DNA from 4 places in the Pseudorhodoplanes sp. genome. Region 3 is predicted to be linked to each of the others. Evidence: predicted binding sites of a transcription regulator. Region 3 holds the regulator's gene; each other region holds the start of a gene.
What was found. The regulator LexA, encoded in region 3, represses DNA repair genes until DNA is damaged. The targets are predictions, from matches to a motif close to TGTTCNNNNTGTGTTCNG.
Positions count from the first base shown of each region.

Region 1: the regulator LexA is predicted to act here: its motif matches at 2,432-2,449, upstream of ruvC (crossover junction endodeoxyribonuclease RuvC).
Region 2: the regulator LexA is predicted to act here: its motif matches at 2,359-2,376, upstream of AC5I5I_RS01680 (helicase-related protein).
Region 4: the regulator LexA is predicted to act here: its motif matches at 4,230-4,247, upstream of AC5I5I_RS11720 (YifB family Mg chelatase-like AAA ATPase).

Region 1 is NZ_JCABZI010000005.1:389,141-396,852, reverse strand. Features, by position in the region: gene AC5I5I_RS09060 (YebC/PmpR family DNA-binding transcriptional regulator) at 1-217, shown strand, start outside; gene AC5I5I_RS09055 (benzoate/H(+) symporter BenE family transporter) at 347-1,573, shown strand; gene AC5I5I_RS09050 (sulfite exporter TauE/SafE family protein) at 1,578-2,351, opposite strand; gene ruvC (crossover junction endodeoxyribonuclease RuvC) at 2,452-2,958, shown strand; gene AC5I5I_RS09040 (NAD(P)/FAD-dependent oxidoreductase) at 2,963-4,189, opposite strand; gene AC5I5I_RS09035 (alpha/beta hydrolase) at 4,239-5,222, opposite strand; gene ruvA (Holliday junction branch migration protein RuvA) at 5,294-5,911, shown strand; gene AC5I5I_RS09025 (cytidine deaminase) at 5,945-6,361, shown strand; gene ruvB (Holliday junction branch migration DNA helicase RuvB) at 6,358-7,395, shown strand; gene AC5I5I_RS09015 (DUF6869 domain-containing protein) at 7,448-7,712, shown strand, end outside.
Region 2 is NZ_JCABZI010000001.1:329,793-337,504, forward strand. Features, by position in the region: gene AC5I5I_RS01680 (helicase-related protein) at 1-2,206, opposite strand, end outside; gene AC5I5I_RS01685 (DUF3108 domain-containing protein) at 2,629-3,468, opposite strand; gene rpmB (50S ribosomal protein L28) at 3,725-4,015, shown strand; gene AC5I5I_RS01695 (esterase-like activity of phytase family protein) at 4,160-5,185, opposite strand; gene cobT (cobaltochelatase subunit CobT) at 5,185-7,089, opposite strand; gene AC5I5I_RS01705 (DUF502 domain-containing protein) at 7,119-7,712, opposite strand, start outside.
Region 3 is NZ_JCABZI010000004.1:34,715-42,426, reverse strand. Features, by position in the region: gene trpD (anthranilate phosphoribosyltransferase) at 1-396, shown strand, start outside; gene trpC (indole-3-glycerol phosphate synthase TrpC) at 404-1,219, shown strand; gene moaC (cyclic pyranopterin monophosphate synthase MoaC) at 1,223-1,705, shown strand; gene AC5I5I_RS06815 (molybdopterin molybdotransferase MoeA) at 1,708-2,919, shown strand; gene lexA (transcriptional repressor LexA) at 3,052-3,747, shown strand; gene AC5I5I_RS06805 (ComEC/Rec2 family competence protein) at 3,730-6,042, opposite strand; gene AC5I5I_RS06800 (glutamine--tRNA ligase/YqeY domain fusion protein) at 6,110-7,712, opposite strand, start outside.
Region 4 is NZ_JCABZI010000009.1:51,982-59,693, forward strand. Features, by position in the region: gene rsmI (16S rRNA (cytidine(1402)-2'-O)-methyltransferase) at 1-149, shown strand, start outside; gene AC5I5I_RS11695 (YraN family protein) at 136-534, shown strand; gene AC5I5I_RS11700 (methyl-accepting chemotaxis protein) at 567-1,820, opposite strand; gene gshB (glutathione synthase) at 1,921-2,865, shown strand; gene AC5I5I_RS11710 (peptidoglycan recognition protein family protein) at 2,985-3,983, shown strand; gene AC5I5I_RS11715 (hypothetical protein) at 3,987-4,184, opposite strand; gene AC5I5I_RS11720 (YifB family Mg chelatase-like AAA ATPase) at 4,325-5,863, shown strand; gene AC5I5I_RS11725 (response regulator) at 6,046-7,712, shown strand, end outside.

The sequences.
Region 1 (7,712 bases), on a different contig from region 3:
CTCGCTGAACGAGGTCCTGAAAGCGCTGGAGGCGAAATTCGGGGAGCCACGCAAGTCCGGGCTGATCTGGAAGCCGCAGAACACGCTTTCGGTCGATGACGAGCAGGGTGAAAAGCTGCTGCGCATGATCGAGGTGCTGGAAGAAAGCGACGACGTGCAGAATGTCTACGCCAATTTCGAAGTGTCCGAACAGCTCATGGCGAAGATGAGCGCGTGACCGTGGGTCCGCGCCGAGCCGAATGTTGCGACGCAGCGTGACCGGGATGGCCGTGTCCTGCGATAGTGATGCGTCTTGCGGAGTTCCGCAGGTGACCACTCTCGCGAGCGTTCCGGGCGTCTGAAGTCAATGCCACTCGAAAAGCCGGTTCTGCCGCTGCCGCGCCGGCCCTGGTCGGATTTCGGCGCCGTCTATGCCGGCAATGCGGTCGTTGCTTTCCTGTTCGCGGCCTCGGCGCCGGTGGCGATCGTCCTGTCGGTCGGAGCCCGCGGCGGTCTGTCGGAATCCGATCTGGCCTCGTGGATCTTCGCTTCGTTTTTCCTGAACGGCCTCATCACCATCGCCTTTTCGCTGCTTTACCGGCAGCCGCTGGCGTTCTTCTGGACCATTCCCGGCACGGTGCTGGTCGGGCCGGCGCTCACCCATCTGACCTTCCCCGAGGTCATCGGCGCGTTCCTTGCGACCGGTCTGCTGATGCTGGTGCTGGGTCTGACCGGCCTGGTTCGTCGGGTCATGGACGCGATCCCGATGCCGATCGTGATGGCGATGGTGGCGGGCGTTTTTCTCAGATTTGGCATCGATCTGGTTCACGCCTTCCGCGGCGATGGGTTCTGGATCGCGTTGTCGATGTCGGCGACGTTTTTCGCGCTATCCGCCGCGCCGCGGATCGCGCGCATTGCGCCGCCGCTGATCGTCGCGTTGGTCGTCGGCGCCGTGGTGATCTGGCTGCTCGGCTCCTTCAATCCTCCGGCCGGCACGCTGTTCGAATTTGCGAAGCCCAATCTGTATGCCCCGCAATTCTCATGGCAGGCGATGGTCGAATTGGTGGTGCCGTTGGCGATCACCGTGCTGGCCGTGCAGAACGGCCAGGGCATCGCGATTCTCACGGCGACCGGCCACAAGCCGCCGATCAACGCCATCACGGCTGCCTGCGGTGTGGGATCGCTGATCGCTGCATTCATGGGTGCGGTGTCGACCTGCCTGACGGGACCGGTCAACGCGATCCTCGCCAGCTCGGGCGAGAAGCCACGGCAATATACGGCAGCGATCTTTATCGGATTGCTGGCTTTGGTGTTTGGGCTGATGGCGCCATTCTACACCCGGTTGATGCTGGCCGCGCCACCGGCGTACATCGCGACGCTTGCGGGCCTTGCGATGTTGCGCGTGCTGCAGACGTCGTTCCAGGTTTCGTTCCGGGACAAATTCAGCTTCGGCGCGCTGATCTGCTTCGTCGTGACGGTGGCAGATGTTCCGATCTTCCTCATCGGGGCTCCGTTCTGGGGACTGGTGTTCGGCCTTGCCGCGTCGCACCTTCTGGAGCGCGCCGACTTCAGGCGCGACACCCCGCCGGCGTAGGTCGCTAGCGGAACAATTCGTCGAACAGCGGCAGGCTCACCACAGCCGACAGCGCGATGATTGCGTAGGCCACGCGGCGATAGGCATGGTCCGATGCGCCGCGGAACAGGTAGGCGCCCGCGGCCATCGCCACGATGAAGATCGGTCCGAGCAGCAGCGACAGCGCCAGTACGTCGGCGGTGAACAGGCCGCGGCTGTAATAGGCGATGGCGGACACGATCGCTAGAATCGCGAAATACACCATCAGGTTGGCGCGGATTATCGCCGCCGAGTTCGGCCCGCCGAGCCAGTAGACGATGGCGGCTGGGCCGGCGATCTGGGCCGCGCCCGCGCCGAGGCCGGCAAACAGGCCGACGCCGACGGAGGCGGGCCATGTCGGCGCATTGCGATAGCGCCAGCCGGAGATCAGTGCGGCGAGCAGCGCGATCACCAGGATCGCGATGAACCAGCGCAGGATCGTGGGATCGAGATATTCGAGTGCCGCCACACCCAGCGGGATGGTGCAGACCGCCGCCAGCGATACCGGCGCGACCTCACGCCAGTTGCAGCGCCGTGTCAGCGGCAATGTGAACGGGGCGCTGGCCACGAAATCCACGATCAGCAGCGTGAGCGCGGCGATCCGCGGTTCATAGATGGCGGCCATCAGCGGCACATAGATCAGCGCCGAGCCGAATCCGGAAAAGCCGCGCACCAGCCCCGCGACCAGGGCGACGGCAAGTGCGGCTGGAAAACGCGGATCGGCGATAAGCCCCGCGGCTGTCGTTGAGAAATCTGTCACTGCAGGTTCCGGCTGCGCCCAGCCATACCAGCCGGGGGCGGCTTCAGCGATGCATCGCAGCGCGGGCCTTGCATGCATCCCGTGCTATGTCTGTTCCGGCATGCAGCGCCCGATTCGCATTCTCGGTATCGATCCCGGCCTTCGCCGCACCGGCTGGGGGCTGATCGCCTGCGAGGGCAACCGCCTGCTGTTCGTCGCCTGCGGGTCGGTCGAGACGAAGGAACGCGCCACGCTTGCGGCGCGACTGGTCGCGATTCACGACGGGCTGGTGCGCGTGATCGAGGAATTCACGCCCGACGAGGCGGCGGTCGAGTCCACTTTCGTCAATCGCGACGGTGCGTCGACGCTGAAACTCGGGCAGGCGCGCGGCATCGCCATGCTGGTTCCGGCGCGGGCCGGGCTGCAGGTTGCCGAATACGCGCCGAACCTGGTGAAGAAGACCGTCGTCGGCGCGGGGCACGCCGAGAAGACGCAGATCCGCATGATGATCGGGGTGCTGTTGCCGAAGGCCGACCCGCGGACCGAAGATGCCGCCGACGCTCTCGCGATTGCGGTGACGCACGCGCACCATCGCCAGAGCGCGATGCTGAGGATCGCCGCCGGCTGATGCGTCAGCGCTTTTTCTTCTTCTTGAAGCCGTAGAGGTCCGCGTCGCAATCCGGGCGGCCGGTCACCGCGCCGGTAATGACATCGGCCGCGATCCGCGAATAGGTAATGCCGTTGCCGCCATAGCCCAGGGCGGCAAAGCAGTGCGGCATGTCCGGGACCTCACCGATTAGCGGCAGTCCGGTATCGGTTTGCCCGAACGAGCCGGCCCAGGCGAAATCGATCCTGGTCGAGACACCGGGGATCAGCTTGCCGAGCTTCGCTTGAAGCGTACCGGTCTTGCGCGCGAGCAGCTTGTCGCGCCTCTCCTCGTCGACGAAGTCTTCGTCCTCGCCGCCGCAGATGATGCGTCCTTCCGGCGTCGTGCGCAGATACAGATAGGGATCGGAAGCTTCCCAGATCATGCATTGCTCGGGCCACAGCCGTTTCGGCTGTTTCACGGTCGCGATGGCGTAAGTGGAAATGATCTTGTGGCCGTTCGCCGGCACGCTCTTTGGGACCTCGTATCCGGTCGCCATGACGAGATAGCGGCAACGGATAACGTGACCGGTGTCGGTCTGCGCCGTCACGCTGCGCGCATGGCATTCGATATCGTCGATGCAGACGGGTGCAAAAACGCGCGCGCCATTGCTGACCGCTGACGCCAGCATTGCATGCGCCGCCTTGCGCGGGTCGATGACGAGATTGTCGTAGCCCAGCAGCGCCGCGGCGCGTGAAATTCCGAAGCGCGCTTTCAGCTCCTTGCGGGAAAGCAGCCGATCCGGCAGTCCGATCGCACGGCGCGCCGCCTGCTCGCGCGCGAGCCCCTCGGCGTCGAGTTCGTTGCCGGCGAGATAGAGGCTGTCGCGGCGGACCACATCCGGCAATTGCAAATCGGCCAGGCGCGCCGCGACGGCGTCGACGGCAAGACGTGAACGCCGCCAGGCGCGCATTGCATCGACCTTGCCGATCTTGCGCGAGAGCTTCGAAAGCGGCGTGTCGATTTCGTATTGTACCAGCGCGGTCGATGCGACGGTCGATCCTTTGACCGGATCGTCCCGCCGATCGACGATCGTCACGGCGAGCCCGGCCTCCGCCAAGGCATCGGCGATCATCGCGCCGGTGATGCCTGCGCCAACGACCAGCACATCGGTGGTGACCGGCTTTCGCAGCCGGCTGTGGCGCACCTTGGCGGCGTCGCGCCCCTCCCAGACCGAGCGTCCGGTGCGCAAATCTCGTTTCTTGGTGATCATCTGGTCCGTTCGCGGCAAGGACGACGTAACGCCAAGATATGCGAATGGTTCAGATTTTTTCCGTGACCCGCCTTAAAAACGCACCCACTTCATCGACCCGCGGTCCCATCGCGGCGATCCAGCCCATCAGGTTGACCGAGGCGTGGATCGTTCCGAGCCAGAGGCGGAATTCATGAGACGCACCGGCCGCCCTCAATTTGTCGACCAGCATTTCGGAATCGTTGCGCAGCGGATCGAATTCGCTGGCTGTGATGAACAGCGGCGGAAGTCCGCGCAGGTCGGCGTGGAGTGGCGCAGCCAGCGGATTTGTCCGGTCGGCGGGCTTAGACAGGTAGTGATTCCAGTACCACGCCATTTCCGGGGCGGAGATCAGGTACGGCCCGCCGCCATAGGCCTGCTCGGACGCCGTGTTCAGGTCGGGCGCATAGCAGCCGTACATGCAGGCGGTGCCGCGAATGGGGGATTGGCCCGCGTCGCGCAGCGCGATGGTTGCGGCGAGCGCCAGATTGGCGCCGGCCGAGTCGCCGGCGATAGTGATGCGGGTGGGGTCGATGCCCCATTCGCCGCCATGCGATGCGACCCAGCGGATCGCGGCGATGCAGTCGTTCAGCGGGACCGGGAACGGATGCTCCGGCGCCAGCGCATAATCGACGCTGACCACCCGCATGCCGGATCGCTTCGCAAGCTGGCGTGATACGCCGTCATAGATGTCGATATCGCAGGTCACGAAGCCGCCGCCATGCAGGAACACGGTGGCGGGGCCCGGAGCGGGTGCGCCGGAATCGTAGAGCCGGACGCGGATATCGCCGCTCGCCGCCGGTATGCGCCGCTCCGCGATATGCGGGATCGCAGGCGCGCCGGCGGAGACGTAGAATGGCAGGAACCGGTTGATCAGATCGCGCGCTCCCTCGGGCGTGCGGGTGAAGATCGGCGCCTCGTCGGCGGCATTGGTATAGATCCGAGCCAGGATGGCGGCCGTATCGGCATCGAGCTTCGACCACGGCTCTTTGAAAAGGGCGAGAAAATCGGGCATGAAACCATCCTGAGAGGGCTTTTAGGAAATCATGCTCTAATGCGGGAGTACGATTCGCACCCGATCCCGGCATGATTGGCAAACTCAAAGGCGTTATCGATTCATACGGTGAAGATTACGTGATCGTCGACGTTCATGGCGTCGGCTATCAGGTGCATTGCTCCGCGCGCACGCTGCAATCGCTGCCGGCTACGGGCGAGCCTGCCACGCTGTCGATCGAGACCCATGTCCGCGAGGACCAGATCCGTCTGTTTGGATTTGCCAGCGATCTGGAACGGGAATGGTTCCGGCTGCTGCAGACCGTGCAGGGGGTCGGGGCGAAGGTGGCGCTGGCGGTGCTGTCGACGCTGAAACCGGCCGAGCTTGCGAATGCCATCACCCTGCGCGACAAGGGCGCGATTTCACGGACGCCGGGCGTCGGCGCGAAAGTGGCTGAGCGCATCGTCACCGAACTGAAGGACAAGACGCCGGCCTTCACCGATCTGGATCCGGCGGTAGTGCGGCTGTCGGCGGACATGGATGAGGGCCGCGCGCCGGGGCCGACCCGCGATGCTGTCTCGGCCTTGATCAATCTCGGCTATGGTCAGCCGCAGGCGGCGGCGGCGATTGCGGCGGCCTCGCGCGAAGCGGGCGAGGGCGCGGATACCGCGAAACTCATCCGCCTCGGGCTGAAGGAATTGTCGAAGTAGGGTGCAGGGATTCAAGGTGCTGGCGTGTCGAGTTTGAGCAAGGAAGACAGGGACCTGATCGCTGCCGCGAGCGAGGCGATCAAGACGCGCTATCGCAATGAGTGGCAGGAGGTCGGCGCCGCAATGCGCACGCGCGACGGCCGCATCATCACCGGGGTTAATATCGACGCCTATCTCGGACGGATGGCGGTCTGCGCCGAGGCGATCGCGATCGGCCGCTCGATCACCGAAGCCGGCGACAACGGCATCGACACCATCGTCGCAGTGCGACATCCGCGTCCGCATGAGGAGGACCAGACCATCAAGGTGGTGTCGCCCTGCGGCTCCTGCCGCGAACTGATCCACGATTACGATCCGAAAGCGCGGGTGATCGTGCCGAACGGACCGGAGCCATCGGTGATGTCGATCTCCGAATTGCTGCCGAACAAATACTGGCGGGGCAAGAAGTGAGCGCGACCCGCCTCCTCACGCCGGAGCGCAGCGAGGACGATCTCGCCGAAGCCTCGCTGCGTCCGCAGAAGCTCGGTGAGTTCATCGGGCAGGAAAAGGCGCGCGCCAATCTCGAAGTCTTCATCAAGGCGGCGCGGGCGCGGGGCGAGGCCCTCGACCATGTGCTGTTCGTAGGCCCTCCCGGTCTCGGCAAGACCACGCTGGCGCAGATCGTCGCGCGGGAATTGGGCGTGAACTTTCGCGCCACATCCGGACCGGTTATCTCGAAGGCCGGCGATCTCGCCGCGCTCCTGACCAATCTCGAAGAGCGCGACGTCCTCTTCATCGACGAGATTCACCGGCTCAATCCGCAGGTCGAGGAAATCCTTTATCCGGCGATGGAGGATTTCCAGCTCGACCTGATCATCGGCGAAGGGCCGGCGGCGCGCTCGGTCAAGATCGAGTTGTCGAAATTCACGCTGGTCGGCGCGACCACGCGCGCGGGGCTACTCACCAATCCGCTGCGCGACCGTTTCGGCATTCCGGTGCGGCTCGATTTCTATACCGAGGCTGAACTTGAGCAGATCGTCACCCGCGGCGCGCGCGTGCTCGGTGTCGCGATCACGAAAGACGGTGCCAATGAGATCGCGCGGCGCGCGCGGGGCACGCCGCGCATCGCCGGCCGTCTTCTGCGGCGCCTGCGCGATTTCGCCGATGTGCAGGGCGACAAGGCGATCGATCGCGCCGTCGCCGATACGGCGCTGCGCGCGCTGGAGGTGGATGGCGCGGGACTCGATGCGATGGACCGGCGCTATCTCACCACCATTGCGCTCAACTATGGCGGCGGGCCGGTCGGCGTCGAGACGATTGCCGCGGCATTGTCGGAGCCGCGCGATGCGATCGAGGATATCATCGAGCCGTTCCTGATTCAGAAGGGCTTCGTGCAACGCACCCCGCGCGGCCGGCTGCTCACGGAACACGCCTTCCGGCATCTCGGCCTTGCCGTGCCCGCGCGCGATCCAGCGCAATTCGGGCTGTTCGGGCAGGAGGATTGAACCTCACGGCCACCTTGCGCGACCAACGAACCCTGCCTTCAACGGGTGCGCCATGTCCGATTTCATCAAAGAGGCCGCCAACTGGGCGACGATGCCGATCCCCGGCGCGGAGACGCCAGAGGAGCAGGCGACGCTGTTCGATGCCATGCCGATGGCCGAACTCGCCGATACCTGGCGCGCCTTGCAGCAGATCGGATTGCGCGACAAGACCGACGGGACCTGGGCGACGTTCCACTATTTCGACTCGCTGCCGCACCGGCAGCCGGAACGCGCGCTGGATCTTATTCTGGAGCTTTTGCAGCGCGAGGCCGACATGG
Region 2 (7,712 bases), on a different contig from region 3:
CATCCTTGTTGGCCGGAATCGAGGTGCGCCCACTCGATGCCAGTTGCTGAACCTCGTCGAGACCGCGCATGTCGCCGGAATCGTTCTTGATCGCGTAGAGCAGGGTCGCCAACCCGCGCGGAGCGGGCTTCAGGAGCGGCGGCACGTAGAGGTGATAGGCACCGAAGCGCAGTCCGTATTTCCTCAGGGCCGCACGGGAGTTCTGATCCAGACCCTTCACATCGTCAGCAACCTTCTGGCGCTCCAGCACGCCGAGGTCCTCGATCAGCCGATAGGCCACACCGCGCGCGATGCCGGTGACGTCCTCGGCCGCGGCAAGCGCCGACAGCGGACCGAGCAGCTTTTCGATATGCGCCTTGATCCACAGATCGAGCCTCGCCTGCACCTGCTCGCGCGCGGCGCCGGTCAGTTGCTCGTCAGCGAGGATACGGACGCGTGGCCGCAACACCTCTTCGCCAGCCACCAGCTTGCCGACCGTGTCACCCGTCCAGCGGATCGTGCCGTCCGAGGTCAGAACGAATTGCTCGTCCGGCGCCTGAGCCAGCTTTGCCGCCCGTGCGTCGATCTCGCCGGCGAGTGCCTTCTGTGCGGCGGCGTGCAAGGCCTTCGCTTCGGATCCGCCTGCGGACGGGTCCGCAGCAAAACGAAAGCCCTCAAGCCGTCCGAGCAGATGGCCTTCGACGGTGACTTCGCCGGTCTTTGAAATTTCACTTTCCAATGTGGTGTTCTCGCGCAGTCGCCGCATCAACACGCTGGTACGGCGATCGACAAAGCGGGCGGTAAGGCGCTGGTGAAGCGCATCCGACAACTTGTCCTCGACCGCGCGCGTGACGCCCTGCCAGTGTTCTGGATCGGCAAGCCAATCTTGCCTGTTGGCAACGAATGTCCAGGTTCGAACATGCGCGATCCGGTTGGAGAGAGAGTCGATGTCGCCTTCGGGGTGGTCTGCCTGCGCGACCTGGCGGGCAAACCAGTCATCCGGGATTTTACCCTCCCTCATCAGAAATCCATAGAGGGTGGTGACAAGTTCGGCGTGGTTTGCCGGAGCGATCTTCCGGTAGTCCGGAACCTGGCAGGCTTCCCACAAACGCTCGACTGCGTCCCGCGTCTTGGTCAGGGCCCGGATTTCTGCATCACGCGCTGCATGTTCCAGCACCAGAACATCCTCGGCGAGCGGCGCGCGGGTGAGGCCCTGTTCGGCAGGAATCTCGGAAAGTGAAGCTTGCAGGGCGCCGATCGAAGAAAAATCGAGATCGGAGTTGCGCCATTGCAAGAGCTTCAGAGGCTCGAACGAGTGACTTTCCAGCCGCTGGACCAATTCGTCGTCAAACGGAGCGCAACGGCCGGTGGTGCCGAAAGTACCATCGCGCGTGGCGCGGCCGGCGCGGCCGGCGATCTGCGCGAGTTCAGCCGGCGCAAGGTTGCGGAACTGATAGCCGTCGAACTTCCGGTCGGAGGCGAAGGCGACGTGATCCACGTCGAGATTAAGCCCCATACCGATTGCGTCGGTGGCGATGAGGTAATCGACATCACCCGACTGATAGAGCGCAACCTGTGCATTTCGGGTCCGTGGGGACAAGGCTCCCAGAACCACCGCTGCGCCGCCTCGCTGACGCCGCACCAGTTCGGCGATCGCATAAACCTCGTCGGCCGAGAACGCGACGATCGCCGATCGGCTCGGCAGCCGTGTCATCTTGCGGTCGCCGGCAAATGTCAGTTGCGACAGGCGCGGCCGAGACACGATATTGGCGCCGGGAAGCAGCCGCTCGATCATCGGCCGGATCGTGGCGGCCCCGAGAATCAGTGTTTCCTCGCGCCCGCGCCGGTTCAGGATGCGATCGGTGAAGACATGCCCGCGTTCGAAATCCGCCGCGAGCTGGATTTCGTCAATCGCCACGAAAGCCGGATCGAGATCGCGCGGCATCGCCTCGACGGTCGAAACCCAGAAGCGCGGATTGGCGGGCTTGATCTTCTCCTCGCCGGTAATCAGCGCAACCGAATCCGCGCCGACACGGTCTGCAACCTTGTTGTAGACCTCGCGCGCAAGCAGGCGAAGCGGCAGCCCGATCAGGCCGGACGAATGCGCGAGCATCCGCTCGATGGCCAGATGGGTCTTGCCGGTATTGGTCGGGCCGAGCACGGCGGTGACACCGGCGCCGCGCATGCGAGCGTCGCTTCGAACGCCAGGCGAAAATGAAATGGGCATCAAGTTTCCGACAACCGAGGTCTCACGAGGGCGGCGGGCCGGGCCAACGAGGCGCGAGACCGGTGCTTCAGTCAGCAAACGCGCCAGCTTGTCACCCGGACTGTCTCACAACGCAACACTGTCCGTGATTTTTGGCGCCGCCGGTTAAAGTATGGAACGAGTCTGGAACGAAACACGGCCGAATCGCTGACTCAGGCGTGTTCCCATCCGTTCACCGCGAGATGTAGAGCTATTCCTAGAGAACCCCCTATATCGGGTAAAAATCGATGAAATCAGAGCCGACCGATGCGTCCAGCGGCTAACGTCGGCGAGTCCAGAGCCAAGCCAAAGAGTCAACCGGGCCTCAGCGGGAATGTGGAGAACAGCGGGGATATTGCAAGCGACGCAATTGGTCCGATGCGATCTAACGGGCCCAAAAGCACCTAATCGGTTTTCGCGCTGGCCCGGCTCGGCAGCGGCGACACCGCGAGTTGCGTCGCCTGCAGGATCCCTTGCCCAAGCGGCGTCGGGATCACCACCCTGTATGGGACCAGCACCCGCGTGCCGGCGATCGGCACCAGCCAGGTTTCCATATCGCGCTGGTCGATCAGATATTTGACCGCGCTGCGGTTCGGGACATACCCCGCCAGTGGCGCGAAATAGATCGCGCAAACCAGGGCCGGTCCCGAATACCCGTTGGTTTCAACCTGCTCGATCCGCTTGTAGGCCAGCGTGAGATCGTAGCGCATGCGGCCGTCGAAGATCGGGGCGTGCTGCTTGCAGACCTCCGGCGCCATCAGGTCGCCCTTCCCCTGCACCCGCAGTAGCGAACCGGTCATCGGGTCGAGCACATTGCGGCGATGCGCCTCAGTCACGCGAATACGGTCGGGGTGTTCGACCATGGGCGGCTCGATGGTGAGGTCCTTGACCGCCCCATCGGCAATCTTCATCCGCAGGTCTTCGAATTTCTTTCCCCATTTGATCGAGAGGGCGTAGTTCGCCGGCGCGAGCTGCCCGTTCTTGATGGCTCCGCGGGACGCCGTCGTGCCACGCCCGGAGCTGAAAAAGCTCGCCAGCCCGGCGGTCGAACCTTTCGCTTCGGCGGAAAAGCGGTCTTCCCGGACGTCGACCAGCCAGGACCCCTCGCCCAGCTTGATCCCGGCCAGCGAGGCCGTGTAGCGCGCATCGAGGCGCGCCTGGGCGTGGACATCCGGAGCCGAGGCAAGGCCGAGGAACAGCGCGCCCAATGCCGCGCAGATACCGGTCTTTGACAGAAACTGCACCTGGTCCTCGCGGAGCCCGGTCGGGCTCTTCGGTTGGAACTCTGGCCATCCGATCGTGCCGCCACGATCAACGCCTATAAACCTAAGCGATTCGGCACCATTATGCCGTTTCTGTGGTCTTGCCGGGTCGGCAGCCGCCTGACACGAGCCTTGACCTCCCTGCCTGGCGTCTTTATAGGACCGCGTCTTAACGCGAAAACGCAATCACGGCCTGCGCCCCGCGCGGCGCCCCTGGTCATATTCGGGATTTTCAATCATGTCGCGCAAGTGCGACCTCACCGGCAAGGCGTTCCAGACCGGTCACAAGGTGAGCCACTCGAACCGCAAGACCAAGCGGCGGTTCTTGCCGAACCTTGTCAACGTCACGTTGGCTTCGGAAACGCTTGAGCAGTCGATCCGGCTGCGCGTTTCCGCCAATGCGCTCCGCACGGTCGATCATCGTGGCGGTCTCGACGGCTTCCTGGCCAAGGCCAAGGATGTCGAGCTGTCGCCCAAGGCGCTCGACTTCAAGCGCCAGCTCGAAAAGAAGCTCGCTGACGCGAGCTGATTTTCGCCTCCCGTCTGGTTTGGTGATCGTGGCCGGGCTCGTCCCGGCCATTGACGTTTTAGTTTCCGCACAAGGCGTCGAGGCTGGTGCCGTTCGGGGCGGATGCCGCCATGACGATAGAGAGCCTGCGGCTCAGCCGTCGCTTCACCGATCGAGCAGCGTGAATTGCAGCAAGATCGTCCGCTGGATGATCGAGAAATTGTCGTCCGACACCAGCGTCAGCACCGTCTCGCCGCTCGCGGAGCGATGCACGCTGAGGCCTTCCATATTGTCGATCTGAAAACCCATGTCGGACGAAATCAGAACCGTCCCTTCCAGCACGGCGCCCGGTACGACCTCGGACAAGGCAACGCGACGCAACCGCATCGCCACGCCGCGCCGCCACGAAAAATGCCGTTCGAGGATCAAGAGATCGGAATTCGGCGCCAGCGCACAATCGACGACGTCGAAGTCATCGCTCGGCTTCACCGAGAAAAGACCTGGCTTAGGTCCGCCGATCAGAAAGGCCCGGATGTTCTTGGCCGCATCCAGACCGCGCTCCGAAATGGCGATCAGCGCGCCCGCGATCGGCGTTCCCTTCGGCGCGACCACAAGACACTCGACGCCCTTGTTGCTTGGAAGCTTCGCGAATTCGGACGGCACCGGCACGAGTGTCGCCCGCGCCATCAAGCCGCGCTTGCCGTAGTCGAACTTCAGAATGCGGTGCACGCGCTCGATCGACACATAGACAAAACCGCCGTCCTCGGTGAGCGCCTCGGTGTCGTACCAGCCCCGCGCGGTGATCGGCCGGCCATCGGCGTAGAGCATCGGCGCAATTTCGGCACCGGCAATCCCGACCGGCGCATCGCCGCGATAGACAATGCGCCCACGGATCCAGTCGGCCTTGTCGGTCACGGCGAGAAAGTTGCCGTTGTCGGACACCCGAATGCCCGAGAGCCCGCCGAACTGCTTATGCGACGACGACAACTCCAGCCCGCCGCGAAAGATCAGGTTTCCGAATTGACGGCGTTGCGGCTCGCGCGGGTCGAACGCCTCGATCGGCTTGGCCTGGATCTCGAACTTGGTGGGCGGCGTTGCAGGCGGAGACGGCAAACGCTGCGCCGAGGCCGACCATCCGCATAGCAGAAGGCTCGCTGCGATCAGCGCACCGCAAACCCGGCTGCGATCCATCACGAATGCAGCCGCCGCGGAACGCGCCGAACGGCAGCCGCTACTGCACTGGCATCATCGTCGAACAATTCGGCAAGCTTCTCGGTCATCGCGCCGCCAAGCTCCTCCGCATCGACGATGGTCACCGCGCGGCGATAATAACGCGTCACGTCATGACCGATCCCGATCGCGATCAGCTCGACCGGCGAGCGGGTCTCGATTTCCTCGATCACCCAGCGCAGGTGCCGCTCGAGGTAGTTGCCCGCATTCACCGACAGCGTTGAATCGTCGACCGGTGCACCGTCCGAGATCATCATCAGGATCCGGCGCTGTTCGGGACGCGCCATCAGCCGTTGATAGGCCCAGTTCAGCGCTTCGCCGTCGATATTCTCCTTCAGCAGCCCCTCGCGCATCATCAAGCCGAGATTCTTGCGCGCGCGTCGCCACGGTGCGTCGGCCGCCTTGTAGATGATGTGGCGCAGATCGTTGAGCCGGCCGGGATTGGCCGGCTTGCCGGCCGCAAGCCACGCTTCGCGCGACTGCCCGCCCTTCCAGGCGCGCGTGGTGAATCCCAGGATCTCGACCTTGACCCCGCAGCGCTCCAATGTGCGCGCGAGAATATCGGCGCAGGTGGCGGCGACCGTGATCGGCCGTCCGCGCATCGAGCCGGAATTGTCGAGCAGCAGCGTGACCACCGTGTCGCGGAAATTGGTGTCCTTCTCGCGCTTGAACGACAGCGGATGCATCGGATCGACGATGATGCGCGACAGCCGCGCCGGATCGAGCATGCCCTCTTCGAGGTCGAACTCCCAGGCGCGGTTCTGTTGCGCCATCAGGCGGCGTTGCAGGCGGTTGGCGAGGCGCGCGACCACGCCTTGCAGATGCGACAATTGCTTGTCGAGATAGCTGCGCAAGCGGTCCAGTTCGTCCGGCTCGCACAGATCCTCGGCCTCGATCTCTTCGTCGAATTTCGAAACGAAAGCGCCGTATTCCGGCCCGCGATGCTCGTTGTGGCCGCCGCGCGGACGCCACGGCTCCGACGGGGTTTCGGAATCGCCCATGTCGGCGTCGTCGGACATGTCCGAACTCGGCGCGTCGGTGGCCTCGGCGGCGGCCTCCTGGGCATCTTCGGCGGACGCTTCGGCCTGTTCGACCGACATGCGCTGCATGTCTTCGGAGTCCGACGCCTCGCCCTCCTCGCCGTCCTCGTTCTGGCTGCGGTCGTCCTCGCTCTGCTCGGTGTCGTCGTCTTCCTCGGAATCTCGGTTGCGATCCTCACCCATGTCGAGCGAGTCCAGCAGATCGTGGATCGCGTCGCCGAAGCGCGCCTGATCCTCGATCAGATATTCCAGACGGTCGAGCCCGCGCCCGGCCTTGTTCTCGATGATCGGACGCCACAAATCGACAAGCTTCTTCGCCGCCGCCGGCGGCGCCTGGCCGGTCAGGCGCTCGCGCACCATCATCGCGACCGCTTCCTCGATCGGCGCATCGGCGCGGTCGGTGATCTCGTCGAACTTGCCGCGATGAAACTTGTCATCGAGCATCGCCGTGAGATTTTTTGCGACACCCGACATCCGGCGCGCGCCGATCGCTTCGACCCGCGCCTGCTCCACCGCATCGAATACCGCGCGGGCCTGCTGGCCGCCCGGGATCAGCTTGCGATGCACATTGGGATCGTGACAGGCGAGCTTGAGCGCGACCGAATCGGCATGGCCCCGGACGATCGCCGCTTCGCCCTTGGTGAGCTTGCGTGGCGGCTCCGGCAACCGCACCTTGCCACCGATAAGCCCCGGCCGCTCCGCGGCGAAGGCGATCTCCATCTCGGGGCGCTTGGCAATCGCGCGCAGGCAACCGGCCACCGCACGCTTGAACGGCTCGGCGGGGGATTCCTTTTGAGACGGCTTCGATTTGTAGTTCGAGGACATGGCTGCGGCTTGCGGTTCCTGCGTCTTCTTCATGTAGCGGCCAACTTGCCCGTCGTCGATCCGGGGACCGGCAAGGGCTCGATCTTCAACGGCGATGTGACACCCATCGACACATAGATGCTGACGAGCTTTTCCACGCCGATATCCGCCGGCTGAACCCATTCGGCCGGTACATAAGCAAGGCATCCTCCGACCGGAAGCGGCGCGGAGGGAATGAGAACGGCGTGATAGGCCGTCTTGCCGACCATGATCGGCTCGGGCGTCGGCAACAGAGCCAGCACCGCCGCACTTTCGGGACCACCGAAAAAGCACCAGACCGGGCTCATGCTCTTGAGGCCCTCGACGTCTTTCTTGTCCATCAACGCCACGAAGCGATGGATCAGGTCATACAGGTTTCCGATCACCGGGATTCGCCGCATGGTCGAATCCAGAAACTGCGACAGATGGCTGCGCAACCGGGACTCGACCGCGAGGCCGAGCAGATAGACGACCACCAGGAACAGAACGAGCCCGATCACATAGGCCACGAACTGGGACGCCGAGAAACCGAATCCGATCGTCATCAGCGCCTGGCCGACGACGCTGGAGGGGCCGACGTAAGTGATAATGAACTGGCCGAGCCA
Region 3 (7,712 bases):
GTGCTGAAAAATCTCGGCTCGGAAGCGGTCTGGGTGGTGCATGGCTCGGATGGGCTCGACGAGATCACGACCTCCGGGCCGACTGCGGTCGCCGCGCTCGAGAATGGCAACATCCGCACTTTCGAGATTTCGCCGGCCGATATCGGTATCGCACCGGTCAAGCCGGAAGCTTTGCGCGGCGCCGACGCCTACCACAATGCAGCAGCGCTCAAGGATGTGCTGGAGGACAAGCCCGGCGCCTATCGCGATGTCGCGATCATGAACGCTGCCGCCACGCTGGTGGTTGCAGGCGCGGCGAAAGACCTGAAAGACGGCGCCGAACTGGCGCGCAAGGCGTTGTCCAGCGGCGGCGCGCGGACGCGTCTCGAGCGGCTGATCGACGTGTCCAACGCATGAGAGTTCAATGGCCGACATCCTGAAGACGATCGAGGCCTACAAGCGCGAGGAGATCGCGGCCGCGAAGCGTGAGACGAGTCTCGCCACGCTTGAGGCTGAAGCGCGGACCGGGTCCGCGCCGCGCGGCTTTGCCGCCGCTATCGAGCGCAAGCTCGCCGGCGGGCAATACGCGCTGATCGCCGAGGTCAAGAAGGCCAGTCCGTCAAAAGGGCTGATCCGCGCGGATTTCGATCCGGTGGCGATTGCGAAGGCTTACGAACAGGGCGGTGCCGCCTGCCTGTCGGTGCTGACCGATGCGCCGTCATTTCAGGGCAAGCCCGAATTCCTGACGCAGGCGCGGGCCGCGACCTCCCTGCCCGCGCTCCGGAAGGATTTCATGTTCGATCCCTATCAGGTGGCGCAGGCGCGCGCCTGGGGTGGCGATTGCATCCTGATTATCATGGCCGCAATCGATGACGCCGCCGCGCATGAACTCGAAGCCGCGGCGATCTCCTACGACATGGACGTACTGATCGAAATCCACGATGAGGCCGAACTCGACCGCGCGCTCAAGCTCAAGTCGCGGCTGTTCGGCATCAACAACCGCAATCTGCGGACATTCGAGACATCACTCGATGTCAGTATGGCGCTTGCGCCGAAGGTCCCGCGCGACCGGCTGATCGTCGGCGAGAGCGGCATCTTCACGCCGGCCGATCTCGCCCTATTGTCGACGGTCGGTATCTCCACATTCCTGATCGGTGAGAGCCTGATGCGCGCGAACGATGTGGCCGAGGCAACGCGTTCGCTGCTTGCTCGGCCCCAGCCCCGCGCGGCGGCGGGCTAAGCCATGTCCGACAAGGTGCTCACCCATCTCGGGCCATCCGGCGAAGCGCATATGGTCGACGTCTCCGACAAGGCGGCGACCGAGCGTGTCGCCGTCGCGGAAGGCCGCGTGGTGATGAGCAAGGCCACGCTCGACCTCGTGATGTCGGGCAATGCCAAGAAGGGCGACGTGCTCGGCACCGCGCGCATCGCCGGCATCATGGCCGCCAAGCGCACGCACGAACTGATCCCGCTCTGCCATCCACTCGCACTGTCGCAGGTGAGCGTCGACCTCACGCCCGACCCAGCGCTGCCCGGCATTGCCGTGCGCGCCAGCGTGAAGGTGACCGGACCGACCGGCGTGGAAATGGAAGCGCTAACCGCGGTGTCGGTCGCGTGCCTGACCATCTACGACATGGTCAAGGCCGCCGAGCGCGGCATGCGCATCGAAGGCGTGCATCTGGTGGAAAAGACCGGCGGCAAATCCGGTCCCTACCGGGCGACGTGAATATGGCGCTCCTGCCCGTTGCCGACGCCTTGCAGCGCGTGCTGGCGCAAGCGAGTGCGCTGCCGAGCGAACGCGTGCCGATCACCGAAGCGCATGGCCGCGTCCTCGCTGACGATGTCCGCTCACTCAGGACCCAGCCGCCGGTCGATGTGTCGGCGATGGATGGCTATGCGGTCCGTTCCGAGGACATCACCAGCGCGCCGACCGATCTGAAAGTCATCGGCGAGGTCGCGGCCGGACGGCCGTTCACTGGCGAGGTGAGACCGGGACAGGCGGCGCGGATTTTCACCGGCGGCGAGTTGCCCGCCGGCGCCGACACCATCGTGGTGCAGGAAGACACCCGCCGCGACGGCGACAACGTCATCGTCACCGAGGTGCCGCGGAAGGGCCGCCATATCCGCGCCGCCGGACTGGATTTCAAGCAGGGGGAGACCTTGCTCACGCGCGGCCGCGTCCTGAGCGGCCGCGATCTCGGGCTTGCGGCGGCGATGAACCACCCGATCCTACCGGTTCACCGCAAGCCGCGCGTCGCCTTGCTCGCCACCGGTGACGAGCTGGTGCTACCCGGACGCCAACCCGGCCCGGGTCAGATCGTCTATTCGAACGGCTATTCGGTTGCCGCGCTGGCCCGCCAGGAAGGCGCCGATGTCAGCGACCTCGGCATCGCCCGCGACACCGTGGCCGATACCGTTGCAGCGATCCAAGATGCGCGGATGCGGCGGGCCGACGTGCTCGTCACCATGGGGGGCGCTTCGGTCGGCGACTATGACCTGGTGCAGCAGGCCCTGAAGCAGGAAGGCATGGACCTGTCGTTCTGGAAGATTGCGATGCGGCCGGGGCGTCCGCTGATGCATGGCCGGCTCGGCCCGATTCATGTGCTGGGCCTGCCGGGCAATCCGGTCTCGGCCTTCGTCTGCGCGGTGCTGTTTCTGGTGCCGCTGCTGCGCACCCTGACCGGCCGAACCGACGTCTCGATCCCCCTCGACCATGGCCTGCTCGGCTGCGACCTGCCCGAGAACGACGAGCGTGCCGATTACCTGCGAGCCCGCCTGTCGCGGTCGTCGCGCGGCGCGCTGGTGGCCACTCCGTTCCCGACCCAGGATTCGTCGATGACCCGCATTCTGGCCGATGCCGATTGCCTCGTGATCCGCGAACCGCATGCATCGCCCGCGCCCGCCGGTTCACCCTGTGTTATCCTGAAGCTTCCCCTTTAGGCATCTCCCGCTTTCTTCACGTCAAATTAAGGGGTTGCGGAACACATATCGAACATATAGTGTTCGTTCATGATTTGTTTCGTATCTCTTGGGATTGTTCCACGATCCTGACGCTGTCCGGGAGACACCTGAATGCTGACCCGCAAGCAGTTCGAGCTTCTGCGATTCATAAACGAGCGTCTGAAGGAAGCCGGCGTTCCGCCGTCCTTCGACGAGATGAAGGACGCCCTCGACCTGCGGTCCAAATCCGGCATCCACCGGCTGATCACGGCGCTGGAGGAGCGCGGTTTCATCCGGCGCCTGCCGAACCGCGCGCGCGCGATCGAGGTGATCAAGCTGCCGGATTCGGTCAACCAGGGCAGCACGCCCCGCCGTGGTTTCACCCCGAGCGTGATCGAGGGCAATCTCGGCCGGGTGCGAACCGCGTCGGAAGACGATGGCGGCCGCCCCGTCGCGGTGCCGATGATGGGCCGAATCGCGGCGGGCACGCCGATCGAGGCGATCCAGACCAAAAGCCACACCATCAATGTGCCGCCGGACCTGCTCACCTCGGGCGATCACTTCGCGCTCGAAGTGCGCGGCGATTCGATGGTCGATGCCGGCATTCTCGACGGCGATACGGTGCTGATCCGCAAGTCCGAGGCCGCCGATACCGGCGACATCGTCGTGGCCCTGATCGACGATGAGGAAGCGACCCTCAAACGGTTTCGCAGGCGCGGCGCTTCCATCGCACTTGAACCGGCTAACACGTCGTATGAAGTCCGTATCCTGCCGCCGACCCGCGTCCGGATTCAGGGCAAACTGGTGGGACTATTCCGGCGTTACTGACGGACCGTCGTCGGCTTCCAGATCGGCCGGCCGCGGTGTCGCGTCGCGCGGCGGGGCCGGGCGTGCGGGGATCGTAGCCACTGCCGCAGGAGCGCGGGCCCAAGGCCGGTCGTAGGTTGGCGGCCGCGTGCTCTCCTGCACGAACATGCCGCCATCCCAGCGGGCCGCGGCCGCACCATGAGCGCGCGCGCGAGTGCGGTCGATCAGCAACGCGGCGCAAACCGGCGGAGCGTTGCGCGCGGTCACGACAAAAACCGCCGAAGTGCAATCCTCCATCAGCGCCTCCGCGCTGAGCGACAGCGCGACGGCGCGGCCGTCGGCCAGCCGTGCAACGCATCCCGCCAGGTCGCAGCGAATGCCCTCCGCCAGCGACTCGTCCTTGTCGGTTCTGGCATCGCCATCGGCGGCAAGCCACTCACGCAGGACGAATCCGTCGCGGCGGCTGGCCATGACCCGCAAGACTCCGCCGGCATCGCGGACCGCCACCATGCTTGCGTCGGCCGACACAAGGATGTCCGGTCGCGGTGCCCTCCAGGCAAACACGATACAAAGCGCGACCATCGCCGCGCCGGTCCACCGCAGCGGCGATCGCAACAGGCACATCACCACCAGCCCGGCAGCGCCGATCAGCAGGGTGCCAACGCCGAAAGCCGGGATCCGTCCGACGGCGCCGGGCAGACTGGCAACCCAGGTTGCGACAACGATCATCCACTCGATGCCCTCGCCCATCAGCCACCAGAATGGCCGGTCGAAGCCGAACGGCAGTGCGATCAGGCCGAGAATGCCAGCCGGCATCACCCAGATCGACACCGCCGGCATCGCGAAGAGATTTGCCAGCACGCCATAAGGCGCCAGTCTGTGAAAGTGATAGGCGGCGAACAGTGTCGTCGCAGACCCCGCGACAAGCGACGCAATGACGAGCGCCGCGATCTCCCGTCCGCCCCATAACGCCATCCGGGCCGCAAAGGGCGTGCCCGGCTCGGCCGACATGATTGGCAGTCCGCGCTCGTACACCGCGATCAGCGCGAGCGTGGCCGCAAACGACATCTGGAAACTCGGATGGACAATTGCCTCCGGCGAGATCGCGAGCAGCACCAAGGCGGCGACGCAGATCGTACGAAGCGTCAGGGCCGGCCGGTCGAAGATCACGCCGATCAACACGATTGCCGTCATGATGAAGGCGCGCTGGGTCGCGACTTCGGCACCGGACAGCAGCAGATAGAATGCCGCCATGCACAGAGCCGCCAGCGCCGCCCATTTCTTGATTGGGTAACGGCTGGCAATCGAAGGGAAGAACGCGAGGCCGGCGCGGAACGTGAAGAAGGCGATGCCGGCAACCACGGCCATGTGATAGCCGGAGATCGACAGCACATGCGCGAGGCTCGAGACGTACATGGCCTCGTTGACCGACGACGATATCGCATCGCGTTTTCCGGTGATCAGCGCCGAGGCGATCGCGCCGTTGTCGCCCGGAATGACCGCGCGGATGCGCGCGTCGATCGCATCCCTAAGCGACCCGATGGCAGCGGCATAGCGCAGCCGCATTCCGGGCGGTTCGGGCGGCGTCACCTGTTTGATCGCGCCGAGCACGAAACCCGTCGCGCCGAGCCGCTGGAAATAGTAATCGCGCGCGAAGTCGTAGCCGCCCGGCCGCAGCGGCGAGAGCGGAGGATTGAGTCTTGCGCGCAATTCGACGAAGGAGGCCACCGGCGGCGCCATGCCCTTGCGCACAGACACGCGAACGCGTTCCAGCTTGATGTCGGGGCGCGCACCGCTCATGGCATGGACGGCAATCACGATACGATCGCTTCGCTCGCGTTCCTCTCTGGATTCGACAAAGCCCGACAGCGTCACATTGAATGCGGGCGCCGCGAGGATCGGATGGGCGATGCGAGCGGTCTTCCAGGCTGCGAGCGTGAAGCCGAATGCGATCGCGGCGGCAGCCACAGCGACCGGAAACGCGATCGGTCGGGCGCGGGCCGCGATGCATAGAAGTATCGCCGCGGCCGTGAGTGCGATGCCGGCCCACAGAAACGGCTCGCGATCCGCGGCGAAATAGAGGACGACGCCGAAGCCGAAGGCGATGGGCAGCCAGGGAATGAGGCGTCCCGGCGCGGTGTCATGGGCGATCCAGCTGCCCATGCGCGCGCCGGCGCCCTGCAACAAAGGGGACAGGGCATCGGGCCAGCCGGACGATCCATCGCGGGTGCGTCCTCCAAGCGGCCACGTGCCGGCCCGCGCGCCCTTGCGCGCCTCCGCCCGCTCGCGACCTTTCGGATCGCTCTCGCCAGCCATGAGCCCCCGCCCCCGGCACTCGACCGGGGGTTGAGGCTACATCAGCCGGCGTCCTTTGCGAAAGCGATCAACTAACCGCCGAAACCTTGGCCCAGGTGTCCCGCAGCCCGATGGTCCGGCTGAAGACCGGGCGGCCGGACGTGGAGTCGCGGTCGCGCACGAAATAACCCTGCCGCTCGAACTGCGCCGGCTCGCCGGTCTGATCCGCGATCGCCGCCGGCTCGACCTTTGCGTCAGCCAGAATCTCCAGCGAGTTGGGATTCAGTTCGCCGGCAAAGTTGGCGGCATCCGGCGCGGGGTTGGTGAAAAGCGGATTGTAGAGCCGGATTTCGGCCGAGACCGCATCCTGTGCCGAGACCCAGTGGATGGTCGCCTTGACCTTGCGGCCGTCCGGGGCGTTGCCGCCCTTGGTTTCCGGATCGTAGGTGCAGCGCAGCTCGACGATGTTGCCGGCCGCATCCTTCACCACCTCGCGGCAGGTGACGAAATAGGCGTAGCGCAATCGCACTTCCTTGCCGGGAGATAGCCGGAAGAACTTCTTCGGCGGGTCCTCCATGAAATCGTCCTGCTCGATATAGATCTCGCGGCCGAAGCGGATCTTGCGGGTGCCGGCGTTGTCATCGTCGGGATGGTTCACGGCATCGAGTTCTTCGCTCTGCCCCTCGGGGTAATTCTCGATCACAACCTTGAGCGGCCGCAACACCGCCATGCGCCGAAGCGCAGTCTTGTTCAGCGCCTCGCGGATCGAGAAATCGAGCATCGCAATGTCGACCACGCTGTTGGCCTTGGCGACGCCGATGCGCTTGACGAAATCGCGCAAGGCTGCGGGCGGTACGCCGCGCCGGCGCAATCCCGCAAGCGTGGGCATCCGCGGATCGTCCCAGCCGGACACGTGGTTGTCCTGCACGAGCCGGTTCAGCACTCGCTTGGACAAGACGGTGTAACTCAGGTTGAGCCGTGCGAACTCGTACTGGCGCGGCCGCGACGGCACCGGCAGGTTCTCGATGCACCAGTCATAGAGCGGCCGGTGATCCTCGAATTCGAGCGTGCAGATCGAATGCGTGACATGCTCGATCGCATCCGACTGACCATGCGCATAATCGTAGCTCGGATAGATCTTCCAGGCGTCGCCGGTGCGCGGATGATGCGCATGCAGGATCCGGTAGAGCACCGGATCGCGCAGATTGATGTTGCCGGAGGCCATGTCGATCTTCGCCCGCAGCACGCGCGCACCGTTTGGGAATTCGCCGGCCCGCATGCGCCGGAACAGGTCGAGATTCTCCTCCACCGAGCGGTCGCGGAACGGCGAGTTCTTGCCCGGCTCGGTCAGGGTGCCGCGGGTCGCCCGCATTTCGTCAGGCGACTGGTCGTCGACATAGGCCTTGCCCTCCCTGATCAGGAGTTCGGCCCATTCGTAGAGCTGCTCGAAATTGTCCGACGCGTAAAAAAGGTGCGGCCCCCAGTCATAGCCAAGCCAGCGCACGTCCTCCTTGATGGCATCGATATATTCCTGCTCCTCCTTGACCGGATTGGTGTCGTCGAAACGCAGGTGGCAGCGCCCGCCGAATTCCTGCGCGATGCCGAAATTCAGGCCGATCGATTTGGCGTGGCCGATATGCAGGTAGCCGTTCGGCTCCGGCGGAAACCGGGTCACGACGCTTTTGTGCCGT
Region 4 (7,712 bases), on a different contig from region 3:
ACGTCGACGCGCTCATTCGCGCGGCGCTGTCGCGCGTGTCAGTGAAGGACGCGGTCGGCGAGATTGTCGCCGCGACCGGATTGCCGCGCCGCGACGTCTATCAACGCGCGCTCGAGCTTGCGAAGGAACGGAGCGATGCCGCCCCGTAAGACAAAAGCGGACAAACCTCCGCCCGCGCCGGAGCGGCAGGTTGCGTTCAAGCTCGGACTATCGGCCGAGAACCGCGCGGCGGCGCTCCTGATCGCAAAAGGATTTCGCATCGTCGCGCGGCGCTTTCGCTCTCCCGCAGGCGAGATCGATATCGTGGCAAAGCGCGGCCCGCTTCTGATCTTCGTCGAAGTGAAGGCGCGCGCGCGGCTCGACGATGCCGCCTGGTCGGTCACCGAACGCCAGAAGCGCCGCATCGCATCGGCCGCCAGCGCCTGGCTGGCCGATCATCCGGACGATGCGACTTGCGATATGCGGTTCGATGCGGTGCTGGTCGCGCCGCGATCCCTGCCGCGGCATATCACGGGCGCGTTCGAGACGGAGTGACCGGCCCGGCGGTGCCGCAGCGCTGGGGCAGTTCAAGCCGCCTTGATGCGCTCGACGAATTGCTCGATCTGATTGCGCATCTGCGAGGCCAGCCGGTCCAGCCGGTCCGAGACATCGTGCGCGGCTTCGGAATGCACGCGGCTGATTTCGGTGGCTTCCGTCACCCTGCCGATCTGATCGGTGGTTTCGGCCGCCCGGCGCGACGCCGTCTCGACACTGCGCGCGATCTCCTGCGTCGCCGCGCCCTGCTCGGTCACCGCCGCGGCAATTGCACTTGAAATATCGCCGATCTCGCGGATCGTGGTCTTGATCGCGCTGATCGCCGCGATCGACCGGTTGGTGGCCTGCTGCATTCCCGCGATCTGCGCTCCGATCTCGTCCGTGGCCCTCGCGGTCTGGCCGGCCAGCGCCTTGACCTCGCCCGCCACCACCGCGAAGCCACGGCCTGCATCGCCGGCGCGCGCCGCCTCAATGGTGGCATTGAGCGCCAGCAGATTGGTCTGCTCGGCAATGTCGTTGATCAGCCGGATCACGTCGCCGATCCGGCCGGCGGCCTCGCTCAGTTCCTTGACCGTGTCATTGGTCGCGCCGGCTTCGGCCACGGCCTTCATCGCGATATCGTTCGATTGTGACACCTGCCGCTCGATCTCGAGCACCGACATCGCAAGCTCGTCGGCGGCGGACGCGATGTCGCGCACATTGGTGTTGGATTCCTCGGACGATTGGGTGGCGCGGCCGGTCCGGTCGACGGTGATATCGACCGCCTGCGCCAGCTCGGTCGCAGCCTTCTTGGCGCGCCCGGACATCTTCATCAGCTCGCGCAGCGTCACCTCGACATCCGCGGAGAACGCCGCGATCTCGGCCGCGATCTGATCCTGCCGCTGCCTGCGCGCATCGGCATCCTCACGCACGGTCTGGTTCAGGTCCTTGTTGGTCCGCATGGCGGACTGGAACACCGCGATCGACGCGGCCAGTGCGCCGATTTCGTCGCGCCGTCCGCGATGCGGGATTGCCACGTCGATTTGCCCGTCCGCAAGTTGCCCGGTCACGCGCGTGATCGCGAACAGCCGGGCGCAGGTGCGCCCCACCACCGCCGCACCGGACGCCGCGAGCAGCAGGAGCAGCACGGCCATGGCGCCGAGCGGCCAGGCGAGGCTATGCGTGTCGGCGACCGGCGCACCGCTTCCGATCTGCCGCGCAATAACCGCGAGCGCGACGGCCACGGTCGCGACCAACGCGAAAATGGCGTAAAGCTTGACCGCGATCGTCAATCTCGGGAATGCCACGGGGAACATCCGGGTGGTTCGGAAAAACTCGTCGCCGGATCATCGCAGCGAGTTATTAACCACGCGTTTGCACCTGAAATAAGAAAGCTGGGTCAAGAGCATGCCACTGAATATCGCCGTCCAGATGGACCCCATCGAGCGGATCAATATCCGCGGGGATTCCACCTTCGCGCTGCTGCTGGAGGCGAAGGCGCGCGGCCACACGCTATCCTATTATACGCCCGACAAGCTCGCCCAGAGCGGCGACCGGGTGTTCGCGACGGTGCAGCCGCTGGAGGTGCGCGACGAGATCGGCAACCACGTCACCCTGGGCGACGGCAAGCGCACCGAACTGACCGACTTCGACGTGATCCTGCTGCGGCAGGACCCGCCCTTTGACATGGCCTATATCACCACCACGCATATGCTCGAGCGGGTGCATCCGAAGACGCTTGTGGTCAACGATCCGGCGCATGTGCGCAACGCGCCGGAAAAAATCTTCGTCATGGAGTTTGCGGACCTGATGCCGCCGACCCTGATCACCCGCGACCTGGCCGAGATCAAGGCGTTCCGCGAACAGCATGGCGACATCGTCATGAAGCCGCTTTACGGCAACGGCGGCGCCGCCGTGTTCCGGCTCACACGCGACGATCTCAATTTCGGCTCGCTCTACGACCTGTTCGCGACCACCTTCCGCGAGCAATGGATGGTGCAGCGGTTTCTTCCCGAGGTGAAGAAAGGCGACAAGCGCATCATCCTGGTCGACGGCAAATATGCCGGCGCCGTGAACCGGGTGCCGGCGCCGGACGACCTTCGCTCCAACATGGTGCGCGGCGGATCGCCGAAGGATACCGAACTCACCGAGCGCGAGCACGAGATCTGCCGCCGGCTCGGACCCGCCCTGAAGGAGCGCGGGCTGATCTTCGTCGGCATCGACGTGATCGACGGCTTCCTGACCGAGATCAACGTCACCTCGCCAACCGGCATCCGCGCGATCCGCAATATCGGCGGACCGGACATAGCGGCGATGGTCTGGGATGCGATCGAGACGAAGCGCAAGGCATGAGCCGCCGTGACCGATCGGACACGGGCGGCACACCGCCGCAAGGCTGATACCCTTTGCCCGATTGTGTTCGCGACCGGGCCTGCGTTAGCGTGAAGCGAACGACACGCGACAGCGGCTTCATGGCTTTGAACAGACTTTCATTGGCTCTCGTGACCTGTGCGATGGCGCTGACCTCGCCATCCCGGGCATTCGAGATCGAATTTCCGTCGGGCGGAAAATGCAGTTTCGCCAAACGCCCGCCGGTCGTGCTGACCGAGCGGCAGATCGCGGGCTTCTGCAAATTCGATCACCAAACCCAGTCGTTTGCTGGGACGCCCGCCGAACAGGCCCGCTGCCTGCTGAACCCGCTCGAACCGGTCGGCCGGCTCGGCGCAGCGATGGAGACCCTGCCTGCGGCGCTGGAGAAGCGCGTCGGCGGCGACACCGACCTGCCGTCACGCGATGCGCTGGCGGGTCTGTTGCGCGACCGCGGCGCCAGCCAGACCGTGATCGATACGCTCGCACAGCCGGTGTCGCACGCGCATGACAACGATCCGCTGGCGCGTTCCGCGACCTATATCGTTTTCCACGACACCTCGACGCCGAACTATCGCACCCAACCCTGGCCGGTCTCGATCGACGACAATCCCAAGATCAACAATCTCGCCCGCTATGCCTGTTCCAACGACATCGAGCGCGCGCATGTGTTCATCAATCGCGGTGGCAGGATCTATCTCGCGCATGACTTCAACGTGCCATGGCGCGCGACCAAGTTCGAAGCCGCGAAGAATTTCGGGCCCTCATTGAAGGGGCTGTTCCTGCATGTCGAGCTGATCCAGCCGCGCCGCGCACTCAAGGGCTATGGCAGCCGCAACGATTTTCTTGCGCCCACGCCCGGCTTCACCCCGGCACAATATGAATCGCTTGCGCTCGTCTACACGGTGGCAAGCCGCCGCGCCGGCTTCTGGATGATCCCCGCCTTCCACTCGGTGCTGGACGAGGGCATCCGCAACAAGCACGACGACCCGCAGAATTTCGAGCTGGCGCAGTTCGCGCAAAGCCTCGATGCGCTGGTCGGAGAGCTGCGCACACGGACTGCGGCTGCAGAGAGCAATCCCGAAGCGGCGAAGCCCGACTAAACGTCAGGCTGCCTGGCGAAACTCTTCGATCGCAGCGAAGTCGTCGTCCGCGACCGCCTCTTCCAGCTCGATCTGCTGCAGCGTGCGTCCCGCCTGCATGCGCTCGATCAGACGTTCGATGTCGGATCCGGCCAGTTGCGCTTCGCGGCGGGCACGGCGGGCGAAGGCAAGCTCCATCTGCAAGGTTTTCAGGTCGACCATCTCGCAACTCCATCCCTGTTGAGGAAAAGCTAGCGTGAGTCGTTTTGTTCTGCAAATGTTCTTGTGAAAAATATCCGGATACGCTAGACTTCATCCACAATCTACTTGAACGCGTAGACTGCAAGCGGGCGGCTTGGGTGATGGTTCAGCGGGTTTCCACGGTTGCGTTTCAGGGGATCGAGGCCCGCGCGGTCGATGTGCAGGTCCAGGTCGCGCCCGGCCTGCCGGCCTTCAGCGTGGTCGGGCTCGCCGACAAGGCGGTGTCCGAAGCCCGCGAGCGTGTGCGCTCCGCGCTGATCGCGTCGGGGCTGGCGCTGCCGGCGCGCCGCATCACCGTCAATCTCGCGCCGGCCGATCTGCCCAAGGAAGGTAGCCATTACGATCTGCCGATCGCGCTCGGCCTGATGGCTGCGATCGGCGCGATCCCTCACGACGCGGTCGCGGGCTTCACCGTGCTGGGCGAACTCGGGCTCGACGGCTCCATCGCGCCGGTCGCTGGCGTCCTGCCGGCGGCGATCGGCGCCAATGCCCGCGGCGAAGGATTGATCTGTCCGAAAGCTTGCGGTGCGGAAGCCGCCTGGGCCAGCCCGGAAATGGAGATCGTTGCCGCCGCATCGCTGATCCAGCTTGCCAATCATTTCAAGGGCACGCAGGTGCTCACGCGCCCGCAACCGCAGATCCGCGAAACCGAGGCCACGCTGCTCGACCTCGCCGACATCAAGGGACAGGAGAGCGGCAAGCGCGCGCTCGAAGTCGCCGCTGCCGGTGGACATAATCTGCTGCTCGTCGGACCGCCCGGCGCCGGCAAGTCAATGCTGGCGGCCCGGCTGCCGTCGATCCTGCCGCCGCTCACGCCGGAGGAATTGCTCGAAATCTCGATGGTCGCGTCGGTCGCGGGCGAGATCGAGGGCGGCTCGCTCACCAACCGTCGCCCGTTCCGTTCGCCGCATCATTCCGCATCGATGCCGGCGCTGGTCGGCGGCGGCCTGCGGGCGCGGCCGGGCGAAGTCTCGCTCGCGCATAACGGCGTGCTGTTTCTCGACGAGTTCGCCGAATTTTCCGGGCAGGCGATCGACTCGCTGCGCCAGCCGCTCGAGACGGGCGAAGTCTCGATCGCGCGCGCCAACCATCGCATCACCTATCCGGCGCGATTCATGCTGGTCGCGGCGATGAATCCCTGCCGCTGCGGACATGCCAGCGACCCGGGCTATATCTGCAAGCGCGGCATGAATGTGCGCTGCGCCGCCGATTACCAAGGGAAACTGTCCGGTCCGCTGCTCGACCGTATCGACCTGCATATCGAGATTCCGGCGGTCACCGCCGCCGACCTGATCCTGCCGCCGCCCACTGAAGGCTCGGCGCAGGTTGCTGCACGTGTGGCGCGCGTCCGCGACATCCAAGCGGAGCGTTATGCGGCGCTTGGCCTGCCGCAGATCCGAACCAATGCGCAGGTCTCCGGCAGCGTGCTGGAGCAGGTGGCGCAGCCGGACAAGAACGGTCTTGCTCTTCTCCGCGATGCGTCTGACGCGATGCGGCTGTCGGCACGCGGCTATCACCGGGTGCTGAGGGTGGCGCGCACGCTCGCCGATCTCGACGGCGCTGCGCATGTTGGCCGCATCCATCTGGCGGAGGCTCTGTCCTATCGCGCACTCACCGACGAGATGCGGCGCGCCGCGTAACGCACCTGCCGCCGATCGCTAAAATTGTCTGCAATAGCGCAAGCCGCCGCTAACGCTCCGCGCAAGCGAAAGCTGTCGGACACCCCGGCATCAATCCAATCGCAACCGCCTTCCGTCACCTTTCGTCGCAAGGGCAAGGAGCCGTTCCGTCATGTGCGGACGGCCGATACGGGACGTCAGGCATGCTTTCGATTTCCAGGCCGGAAGGCGGAGTGCGTTCGATTCTGTTCAGCTTCGCGCGGATGGCGTTCTTCCTGATGGCGGGTGTCTGGATCGGGCTTGGGCTTCTCGCATCCACCACGACCGGGACATCGACCTACAATCCGGCCCTGTTCGCCATCGGGCTTGCGGCGCTGTTCGCCTTCGTCTGCACCTTCGCGGCGTTTCTGATCTATCGCAACCGCGTGTGGCGCAGCCGTGCGCTTGCGCTTGAACAGCGCAACGAAAACCTGTCCGACCGGATCTGGACATTGCAGGAGGCGGAGCAGCGCGCCCTGTCGTTCCTCGACATGCAGGGCGACCTGATCGTGCGCCGTAATGCGCACGGCACGGTCACCTTCGCCAACGAAGCCGTCTGCCAGCTCGCGGGCAAGACCGCCGATGCGCTGCTTGGCTCGGATTTCTCCTTCGCCGTCCTCGAACAGGGCGATGCCGCGACCTTGCCGAACGGCAGCCGCGTCTTCGATCAGCAGATCGACACGACCACCGGCCCGCGCTGGATCGCCTGGCGCGAAGGCGCCGTCCGCGGCGCGAATGGTGAAACTGAAATCCAGAGCGTCGGCCGCGACGTTACAGACCGAGTGATGTCGGAACACGCGCTGGCGGAAGCGCGCGACCTGTCGGAGGCCGCGAACCGTGCGAAGTCGCGCTTCCTGGCGATGGCGAGTCACGAAATCCGCACGCCGCTCAACGGCATCATCGGCATGGCCGATCTGCTGCTCGATACCAGGCTCAGCCCCGAACAGGCCACCTATACACGTGCGGTGAAAACATCCGGCGAAACGCTGCTGGCATTGATCGAGGAAATCCTCGACTTCTCCAGGATCGAAGCCGGCCGGCTCGATCTCGAAGCGCGGCCGTTCCCGCTGGCCGCCATGATCGAAGACCTGACCGAATTGCTCGCCGTGCGCGCGCAGGGCAAGGGCCTCGAAATCGCCAGTTATGTCGACGAAAGGCTGCCGTCGCGCGTCATCGGCGACGAGACGCGGCTCAAACAGGTGCTGCTCAATCTCGCCGGCAATGCCGTCAAGTTCACTGCCGAAGGCGGCGTCGCGATCGTGGTCGAGCCGGGCGAATGGCCGGGAGAGATCCTGTTCAAGGTGCGCGATACCGGCATCGGCATCGCGCCGGCGGATCACGACAAGATTTTCAGGGAATTCGAGCAGACCGAAACCGGCGCGAGCCAGGCGGACGGCGCCGGTCTTGGTCTGGCGATCGTCAACCGCATCGTCGAGGGCATGCAGGGCCGCATCGGGCTTGAAAGCGCCCCCGGCACCGGCAGCCTGTTCGAGGTCGCGGTGCCGCTGCAGCCCGCTGCGGATGCCGAACGCATGCCGGCCTTCGTTGCGCCAGACCTGACGCAGCGCGCCATCATGATCGTCGCGCCGTCGCATGTCGAAGCCGCGTTGCTGGCGCGGCGGCTGACGCGCTGGGGCGCGCGGGTCGCGATCGCGCCGAACGAGGCGGTTGCGCAGGCATTGCTGCCGGAGCGCGAATGGAGCGCCGTGCTGATCGACCATGTGCTCGGCAATGACGCGATCGACGCGCTGCTCGCCGCGACCCGCAGCATTCCGTGCCGGCTGGTCACCATCACGCCGGCGGCGCGGTCCGAACTCGCCGACCTGAGGGC